2 regions of the Stenotrophomonas sp. YJH_SMC_138 genome follow, and region 2 is predicted to be linked to the other one. Evidence: riboswitches for the same ligand, from Rfam matches in the RefSeq annotation. Region 2 holds a riboswitch; the other holds the start of a gene.
What was found. Region 2 has a riboswitch for glycine ahead of AC5P7I_RS03815 (trimeric intracellular cation channel family protein). Riboswitches for the same ligand answer to the same signal wherever they lie in the genome.

Region 1 (4,834 bases), 740 kb from region 2:
CCGGGCAAGGGGAAGAACACCTTGATGCGCTGGTCCGGCCCTCCGGTCGTCATCCGCGCCACGTCGGCACCGGTGAACACCATGCGGTCCAGGGAAGGGGAAAGAACGCGGCGCTCCTTCAGCGCCACCTCGAACAGGCGGTAGGTCTGCTGCGCAGCCATGGGGAACCTCATGCAACGACAGTGGATCGGCTGGCTGTCGTGCACCTGTGCACCGGCTGGCTGGAGTGCCCAGCCTAGTCCGGCGGTTTCCCGCCGCAAGCGTTGCGGGCGCCACGGCCCGCCCTACCCCTGCGCGCTGCTCAGTGACCCGTGCAGGCTGCCTGCGCCGCGCGTTCGCGCCGGTGTTCCCAGTACCAGAACACGAAGCCGGCGCCGAAGAACCCGGCCTGGCCCAACGCCAGGTGCAGCGGGCTGGCGCTGAGCAGCGGCGACACCACGCCGGCCACCACGGTGCTGATCATCAGCTGCACGAAGGCCTGCAGCGACGAGGCCAGGCCGCGCTGGTGCGGGTACATGTCCAGCACCGCCAGCGCCAGGATCGGGAAGATCAGCGCCATGCCCATGCCACCCAGGAAGATCGGCAGCACCGCCCACGGCAGCACGAACTGCGGCGCCAGCGCCACGTAGCCGACGTTCAGCAGCACCGACAGCGCGCACAGGCCGAAACCAATGGATACCTGGCGGGTGGGCGTGGTGTGCCCGGCCATGCGCCCGGACAGGAACGAGCCGGTGGTCATGCCGCCGATGGTGGGGATGAACAGCCAGGCGAAACCGCCCTCGCCCAGGTGCAGGTGCTGCATCACGAACACCGGTGCCGAGGAGATGTACAGGAAGATGCCACCGAAACCGATGCTGCCGGCCAGCGCCAGGCGCAGGAAGCGCGGATTGAAACCGATGCGCACGTAATCACGCATCAGCACCCGCGGCGACAACGGAACGCGCGCTTCGAGCGGATGGGTCTCCGGCAGGTAGCGGGCGGTGGCCGCCAGCAGAACCAGTGCGAACACCACCAGGAACCAGAAGATCAGCGGCCAGCCAGCACCGCTGAGCAGGATCCAGCCACCGATGATCGGCGCGATCGCCGGGGCGATGCCGAACAGCATCGACACCTGGCTCATCAGCCGCTGCGCGTCGTGACCGTGGTACAGGTCGCGGATCACCGCGCGGCCGACGATCATGCCGACGCCTGCGGACAGGCCCTGCAGGGCGCGGAACCCCAGCAGCGTGGTCAGATCGGTGGACAGCGCACAGCCGACCGAGGCGCCGACGAACACCACCAGGCCGCCGAGGATCACCCGCTTGCGGCCCCAGGCATCGGACAGCGGGCCGTGTGCCAGGCTCATCAGGCCGTAGAACAGCAGGTACACGCTGATGGTCTGCTGCACCGCCACCTCGTCCACCGCCAGGCGCTGGGCCAGCTGCGGGAACGCGGGGAAGATGGTGTCGATCGAGAACGGACCGAACATGGCCAGGCCGGCGAGCAGCAGGGCCATGCGGCGGGTGGAAGGAGCAACAGCGGCGGTCATGGAGAAGGCGTCCGGCAGGGCCATGCGCGGCACGCACGGCGGGCGCCAGTCCCCTGCAGCAGGGACGGCGCCAGATGAATTCGGGTATCCGCCCATCATAGGTGGGGATTGCGCCTGATGCCATGCAGCAGTGCACAAAACGCACGGGCGGGCCATCGGCCATTCAGGCGCCGCGGCCGGGCCCGCAGGCGGCTGGCGCGCCCGCAACGGGCTATAATCGGCAGGCAACACGGTGGGAGAAGCGGAACACCGCTGCCGAAGGCGCAACGCCCGTAATCGCTCAGGCCCGATACCACCCGTAACACAACTCTGGAGAGACCGGTTCGATCCGGCGCCGAAGGGGCACGAAGCCGCGGTTTTCCGCGCTTCCAAACTCTCAGGCAAAAGGACAGAGGGGCGCCCCGCAGACCGCCGACCGGCGGCTTGTGCCCGTGCGTGTGCCCTTTCCTGACGGATCCTTCGCCATGTCCCAGAACACCCCTTCCCTGCGTGAGCTCGAGCACCACAATGCGTTCGTCGAGCGCCACATCGGCCCCAACGATGCCGAGATCGCGCAGATGCTCGACGTCGTCGGCCACGCGTCGCTGGATGCGATGACCGATGCCATCGTACCGGCCAAGATCAAGTCGCCGGCGCCGCTGGCACTGCCGGAATCGATGACCGAAGTGCAGGCACTGGCGAAGATCCGTGCGATCGCCGACAAGAACACCGTGCTGCGCAGCTTCATCGGCCAGGGCTACTACGGTACCCACACGCCGAACGTGATCCTGCGCAACATCCTGGAAAACCCGGCCTGGTACACCGCCTACACCCCGTACCAGGCCGAGATCTCGCAGGGCCGCATGGAAGCGCTGATCAACTTCCAGACCCTGTGCGCCGACCTCACCGGCATGGAAATCGCCAACGCCTCGCTGCTGGACGAAGCCACCGCCGCAGCTGAAGCGATGACCCTGGCCAAGCGTTCGGCCAAGTCGAAATCGGACACCTTCTTCGTGCACGACGCCGTGCACCCGCAGACCCTGGAACTGCTGCGCACCCGCGCCGAGCCCATGGGCATCGTGCTGCGCGTCGGCACCCCGGCCGAGGCACTGGAAGCAGAAGCCTTCGGCCTGCTGCTGCAGTACCCGGACACCTTCGGCCAGATCGGCGACTACAAGGCGCTGGTCGAGGCCGTGCACGCGCGCGGCGGCCTGGTGGCCGTGGCCACCGACCTGCTGGCGCTGACCCTGCTGGCCGCCCCGGGCGAATGGGGTGCGGACATCGTGGTCGGCAACAGCCAGCGTTTCGGCGTGCCGTTCGGCTTCGGCGGCCCGCACGCCGCATTCATGGCCTGCCGCGACGCCTACAAGCGCTCGATGCCGGGCCGCCTGATCGGCGTCTCGGTCGATGCCCAGGGCAACCCGGCCTACCGCCTGACCCTGCAGACCCGCGAGCAGCACATCCGCCGCGAGAAGGCCACCTCCAACATCTGTACCGCACAGGTGCTGCTGGCGGTGATGGCCTCGATGTATGCCGTGTACCACGGCCCGGAAGGCCTGACCCGCATCGCCCGGCGTACCCACCGCCTGGCCTCGATCCTGGCCGCCGCGCTGCGCGAGGCCGGCGTGCAGGTCGGTGGCGACTTCTTCGATACGCTGCACATCACCGGCGTGCATGCCGATGAGATTCACGCCAAGGCCCGCGCCGCCGGTTACAACCTGCGTGCGATCGACAGCGACTCGGTCGGCATCAGCCTGGACGAGACCGCCACCCGCGGCGACGTGGTCGCGCTGGCCGCCGTGTTCGGCGCGCAGGCCGACATCGATGCGCTGGATGCCAGCACCGCCGACGCACTGCCGGCCGGCCTGCTGCGCCAGTCCGCGTTCCTGACCCATCCGGTGTTCAACACCCACCACAGCGAGCACGAACTGCTGCGCTACCTGCGCTCGCTGGCCGACAAGGACCTGGCGATGGACCGCACGATGATCCCGCTGGGCTCGTGCACCATGAAGCTCAACGCCACCGCCGAGATGATCCCGGTGACCTGGCCGGAGTTCTCGCAGATCCACCCGCTGGTGCCGGCCGACCAGGCGCTGGGCTACAAGGAACTCATCGACACGCTGGAAGCGATGCTGGTCGAATGCACCGGCTATGACGCGGTCAGCCTGCAGCCGAACTCCGGCGCGCAGGGCGAGTACGCCGGCCTGCTGGCGATCCGCGCCTACCACCGCTCGCGCGGCGAAGGCCACCGCGACATCTGCCTGATCCCGGATTCGGCGCACGGCACCAACCCGGCCTCGGCGCAGATGTGCGGCATGAAGGTGGTGGTGACCAAGACCGATGCCAACGGCAACGTCGACGTCGAGGACATCCGCCTCAACGCCGAGAAGTACAGCGACCGCCTGGCCGCGATCATGATGACCTACCCGTCCACGCACGGCGTGTTCGAGGAAGAGGTGGTGGAGATCTGCGAGATCATCCACAAGCACGGCGGCCAGGTGTACACCGACGGTGCCAACATGAATGCCCTGGTCGGCGTGGCCAAGCCGGGCAAGTGGGGGTCGGACGTTTCGCACCTGAATCTGCACAAGACCTTCTGCATCCCGCACGGCGGTGGCGGCCCGGGCGTCGGCCCGTGCGCGGTCAAGGAGCACCTGGCCCCGTTCCTGCCGGGCAAGCTGGGTGACAACGGCCCGGTCGGCATGGTCAGCGCGGCCAGCTTCGGCAGCGCCTCGATCCTGCCGATCAGCTGGATGTACATCGCGATGATGGGCCGCGACGGCCTGCGCAAGGCCACCCAGGTCGCGCAGCTCAACGCCAACTACATCGCCAAGCGCCTGGCCCCGCACTTCAAGACCCTGTACACCGGCCGCAACGGCCTGGTGGCGCACGAGTGCATCCTGGACGTGCGCCCGCTGGAGAAGACCAGCGGCATCGGTGCCGAGGACGTGGCCAAGCGCCTGATCGACTTCGGCTTCCATGCCCCGACCCTGAGCTTCCCGGTGGCCGGCACGCTGATGGTGGAGCCGACCGAAAGCGAATCGCTGCACGAACTGGATCGCTTCATCAACGCGATGATCCAGATCCGCGAGGAGATCACCGCGATCGAAGACGGCCGCCTCGACCGCGAGGACAACCCGCTGAAGAACGCGCCGCACACTGCCACCGCAGTGACCGCCAGCGAGTGGACCCACGCCTACCCGCGTGAACTGGCCGCCTTCCCGCTGGCCAGCCTGAAGCAGAGCAAATACTGGCCGCCGGTGGCGCGTGTCGACAACGTGTACGGCGACAAGAACGTGATGTGCGCCTGCATCCCGGTCGATGCCT
Region 2 (4,834 bases):
GAACCGGAATCGAAATACTGACCAAGAACTCCATGTCGGAGGGGTATCGCCTCGTGCGTTTGAAGACTCCAATGGAATCGGTGTTCCGGATGACGACGTACATCAGCAATCGCCAACCTCCCAGATCCGCAACATTCACTTGATCGATCTTCGTCTGCAGGTAGCCGTCCAACATACGGTTGATTTCAAAGATATCGAGCGTTCTGCTGACACCAGGAGATTCGCTCGACACAATGCATCTGATCTGCTTTTCCATGAGTGTGCTGTCTGTCTGATGGCATCAGCCTTCCGCAATGCAACTTTCGTGGCAACTATTCCACCCACTGTGCCTGACCACAGACCGGGATGAAATCAAGCCGGGCGTCTGGGATAAGATGGTTTTTCGCAGTCGCGACTTCCAGAAAAGTTGCTCAGCGGGAAACGAGAGGTTTCGTGCTACGAATTTACTTTAGTGCCGTATACGACACGCGTAGCGGAGAGTAGGACCATTCACATACCGCGTGGGTCTACCGGTTCATCGGGCCACCGGGCACCCGCCGTTTCGACCAGGTCCGGCAGAAGTCCTCCTTCCTCGCGGTGTCGGCAATCTGCGCGGCACTCCAATGCCGGGTGATCCAGATCGCCAACGCGGTGCTGCTGAGATGCCAGCGCAGCATGCCGCGCTGCGGTTGCCGCCACAGGTGGCGCCGGGCAATCCAGAAGGCCTCCCGCTCCACTTCAGGCACCTTGTTCTTCATCCCGTCCTTGTCGAAGAACTGGGCGGTGAAGCGCCAGGGGTTCATCGGCTGGTATCCCGCCCGTGGCTCACCGCTGCACGCAGCCACGCCACTGGGCGCGCGGTCGGCCGGCTTCGGCCGACCGTCCACCAATGCCAGCCCGAGCAGATACAGCAGGCCAGGCAGCAGCGCGATGCCGGCGACCAGCACGACGACGGAGATCCATGCGTTGCCGGCGGCACGCATCGCTCAGTGCGCCTTCGGTTTCGGGTACCACAGTGCGTTGACGATGACCCAGCGCTGGTCGAAACGCCCCATGTGGAAGTAGTCGACGAACCACGGGGTTTCCAGCCGCACCGAGGCCGCGTTGCCGGTCACGTCCAGCACCGTGCAGCGGCGATCCCATTGATCCTTCGGGGTCTTCAGCGCGCCCTGTTTCGTCAGCGAGACTAGCTCTTCCTTCGACATCCGGCGCAGGCCCAGGCGCTCGTCTGGCGTATCACCGAGGACCGCGCGCTTGGCCAGGTCCGGGTGCAGCGAACGGGCGACGCGCTGCGGGTCGGCCTCCAGCTGGCCATCGACGTAGTCGTGGCAGGTGGCTTCGATGGCCGCGATCGTGGCGGGGTCGGCGGCAGGGCTCGTTGCTGCGGAAAGCGCGAACAGCAGGGCAATCGTGGACATCCGGGTCTCCAGCTCTGGGCGCGGGCGGATCATCGCATGGGCCGAATGGCCCATCCACGCATGACGTGGATCTACTGTAGAGCCGAGCCCATGCTCGGCTCCCGCATCGGGCAGATGGAACAACAGCCGAGCCTGGGCTCGGCTCTACAAAAGCGCCTGCAGCCAGGCCAGCTTGCGTTCGCGGGGCTGCTGCTTGAGTTGCCACTCGGCCCGCGAGGCGGCGGCCCGGTCCGGGTATTCGCGCACGGCCAGCACGCGCAGCGGCGGCCGGGCCCGGGTGTAGCGCGCGCCCTTGCCGGCCTGGTGGGCGGCGAAACGCGCCTCCACATCGGTGCTGATGCCGGCGTAATAGCTGCCATCGCGGCATTCGAGCAGGTACAGGAACCACGGGCGGAGGGATGGGGCCATGCCTGGATTATGCCGTGCTGCACTGCAGCGGATATACTGGCGACCGAATGCAGGAGAGAGGCGCCGCGCTGGCGCCCGCCGAAGGCGCAGGCTCCCATGATCGCTCAGGCCGGTGGGCTGGAATCCCACCAACCATGCATTCGACTCGCCGAGCTGGAGAGAGGTCACCGGGCATGCTCGGGGCGATCCGCCGAAGGGGCACGCGGCCCATGCCGCTGAACTCTCAGGCAAAAGGACAGCGGGAGCGGCACCGGTCATCGTCATCCCGTCATTGCGCAGGCAGTGGCGGTGGTCGCGCATGGCCGGCCCCACCGCGCCCGGAGCCTGTCCCATGCTGCTGTCCATCATCTACCTGATCGCCATTTCCGCCGAAGCCATGACCGGCGCACTGTCCGCCGGCCGCCGCCGCATGGACCTGTTCGGCGTGGTCATGATCGCCTGCGTCACCGCCCTCGGGGGTGGTTCACTGCGCGACATCCTGCTCGGCCACTACCCGCTGGGCTGGGTGAAGCACCCCGAGTACCTGGGCTTCACCGTGTGCGCGGCGCTGATCGCCACCTGGGTGGCGCGCTGGATGCACCACTTCCGCCGCACCTTCCTGGTGCTCGACGGGCTGGGCCTGATCGCCTTCACCCTGATCGGCTGCTCGATCGCGCGCGAGGCCGGCCATGCGATGCCGATCGTGCTGATCGCCGGCATGCTGACCGGCGCGTTCGGCGGGGTGCTGCGCGACATCCTCTGCAACGAGGTGCCACTCATCTTCCAGAAGGAGCTGTACGCGATCATCGCGCTGCTGACCGGCGCGGCCTATCTGTTGCTGCTGCACTGGGGCGTGGCCGATGCCACCGCAATCCTGTGCTGCCTTGGCGGCGGCTTCGCGTTGCGCCTGCTGGCGATCCACTACCGCTGGGAAATGCCGAAGTTCGTCTACCACGACGAAGTGCATTGAGCCTCTTCGTAAAGTCGAGCCATGCTCGACTGCTCTTTGCAGGAAACCAACGCGCTTCGCGCGCAGGTCGGGCACGGCTCGACGCTACAGGAAGCGGTATCACCACCCCGGCGATGTACCTGGCGCTGTCGCTCATGCGCAGCGCCAGGCGCATCGCCGGTGCAGATGGGCCGGCCTCCAACTCCGACCGGCCCTGATCGCGGCCGCACCCCCGCAGGCGCTGGCCGCCATCCACACACGTGCCGCACTCAGGCGGCTTCGATCAGGCTGCTTCGGACACCTTCACGTCGCGACGGGCGCGCACGGCCGCAGCCAGACGCTCCAGCACCGTCACGGTGGTGTCCCAGTCGATGCAGCCATCGGTGATGCTCTGCCCGTAAACCAGCGGCTGGCCTTCCACCAGTTCCTGGCGGCCACCGACCAGATGGCTCTCGATCATCACGCCAACGATGCGCTGTTCGCCGTCTTCCAGCTGAACAGCAATGTCCTCGATCACCTTCGGCTGGTTCTCGGGGTTCTTCAGGCTGTTGGCGTGGCTGGCGTCGATCATCAGGCGCGTCGGCAGCTTGGCCTTGGCCAGCACCTGGCAGGCGTCGGCGACGCTGCCGGCGTCGTAGTTCGGCTGCTTGCCGCCACGCAGGATCACATGGCAATCCGGATTGCCGGTGGTCGACACGATGGCGGTGCCGCCCTGCTTGGTGACCGACAGGAAGTGATGCGGGTTGGACGCCGCACCCACCGCGTCAGCGGCGATCTTGACGTTGCCATCGGTGCCGTTCTTGAAGCCGACCGGGCACGACAGCCCCGAAGCCAGCTCACGATGCACCTGGCTTTCGGTGGTACGCGCGCCGATCGCGCCCCACGCCACCAGGTCGGCGATGTACTGCGGCGAGATCACATCGAGGAATTCGACACCGGCCGGCAGGCCGAGCTTGTTGATGTCGCGCAGCAGGCCGCGGGCAATGCGCAGGCCCTTGTCGATCCTGAAGCTGCCGTCCAGGTCCGGGTCGTTGATCAGGCCCTTCCAGCCCACCGTGGTGCGCGGCTTCTCGAAGTACACACGCATGACGATTTCCAGTTCGCCGGCCAGCGCGTCGCGCAGCGGCTTCAGGCGCTGGGCGTATTCGATGGCGGCCTTCGGGTCGTGGATCGAGCACGGGCCCACCACCACTGCCAGGCGGTCGTCACGGCCGTGCAGGATCTGGTGCAGGGCCGCGCGCGAGGCGCTGACGGTGTCGGAGGCTTCATCGTCACAGGGCAGCATCGCCAGCAGCTGGGCAGGCGGTGTCAGCGGTTCGATGGTGCGGATGCGCAGGTCGTCGGTGTGCGGGGGCATTGCAGGAGATCTCCGGAACGTTGGGGTCCCCAGCGTGGCGGCATGAAAAAAGCCGCCAGGTTCGCTGGCGGCTTTCGGGAATGCGTCTGAAGCTTTCTTCAGGGTGAGCGCAGTCCTTCCTCCGCCAGTGGCTTCGGAAAGTAATACCAGTAAAAGCGGGTGGCGGCTGCGTTCATGGGGTGTATTGATAGCACAGCTTTTGCGCAGTGCAAAATGTTTCATCCGCAACCGCGGGTGCGGTTCAGCGAGGCGCGCGCCGGCGCTGCCCACGCGGCAGCAGCCACGCAAAGCTGCTCATTTGCCATGCACTTCCACGTCCAGCAACAGGCCTTCGTGGATGTCGGCCCAGCGCTCCAGCACGCGGTCCAGCTCCTGCCTGGCCTCGTCCAGCTGCTCGGGATTGAGCAGGGAACGGGTGGTGTAGAGGTCGGAAACCAACCGCCGCAGGGCCGCCTCCGGGATGGCCACCGACGGCCCTTCCCGCCCCGGCAACTGCAATGTCGGGCTGTCGCCAAGCGGGCCGAACAGCGTGACCTGGAGCGTGCTCTGCATGATCAACTTCCCTGCGGATGGACATGGGCAATGTCCTGTTTACCGCGTCCGGGTGACAGGCGCATGTGCCATGCGCGTCCGGAGACGCTGCTACAAGGCGGCCAGGTCGGCAAGGTGCTGCCCCATCCCATCGTCTGCGCCGACGGCGTTGATGGTGGCGAAGTACTGATGCCAACCGGTGGCGGCAATGCC

Region 1: linked by a shared signal. The riboswitch ahead of gcvP (aminomethyl-transferring glycine dehydrogenase) and the one ahead of AC5P7I_RS03815 (trimeric intracellular cation channel family protein) in region 2 are both predicted to bind glycine.

Annotation. Positions count from the first base shown of each region.
Region 1 covers NZ_JCAFTB010000001.1:126,249-131,082, forward strand. Annotated here, with positions in the region: gene AC5P7I_RS00605 (siderophore-interacting protein) at 1-161, opposite strand, end outside; gene AC5P7I_RS00610 (multidrug effflux MFS transporter) at 302-1,528, opposite strand; glycine riboswitch at 1,828-1,930, shown strand; gene gcvP (aminomethyl-transferring glycine dehydrogenase) at 1,993-4,834, shown strand, end outside.
Region 2 covers NZ_JCAFTB010000001.1:864,929-869,762, forward strand. Annotated here, with positions in the region: gene imm9 (Imm9 family immunity protein) at 1-256, opposite strand, end outside; gene AC5P7I_RS03800 (hypothetical protein) at 507-962, opposite strand; gene AC5P7I_RS03805 (nuclear transport factor 2 family protein) at 966-1,397, opposite strand; gene AC5P7I_RS03810 (GIY-YIG nuclease family protein) at 1,542-1,805, opposite strand; glycine riboswitch at 1,846-1,935, shown strand; glycine riboswitch at 1,949-2,054, shown strand; gene AC5P7I_RS03815 (trimeric intracellular cation channel family protein) at 2,137-2,754, shown strand; gene AC5P7I_RS03820 (3-deoxy-7-phosphoheptulonate synthase) at 3,017-4,090, opposite strand; gene AC5P7I_RS03825 (hypothetical protein) at 4,385-4,642, opposite strand; gene AC5P7I_RS03830 (DUF6616 family protein) at 4,733-4,834, opposite strand, start outside.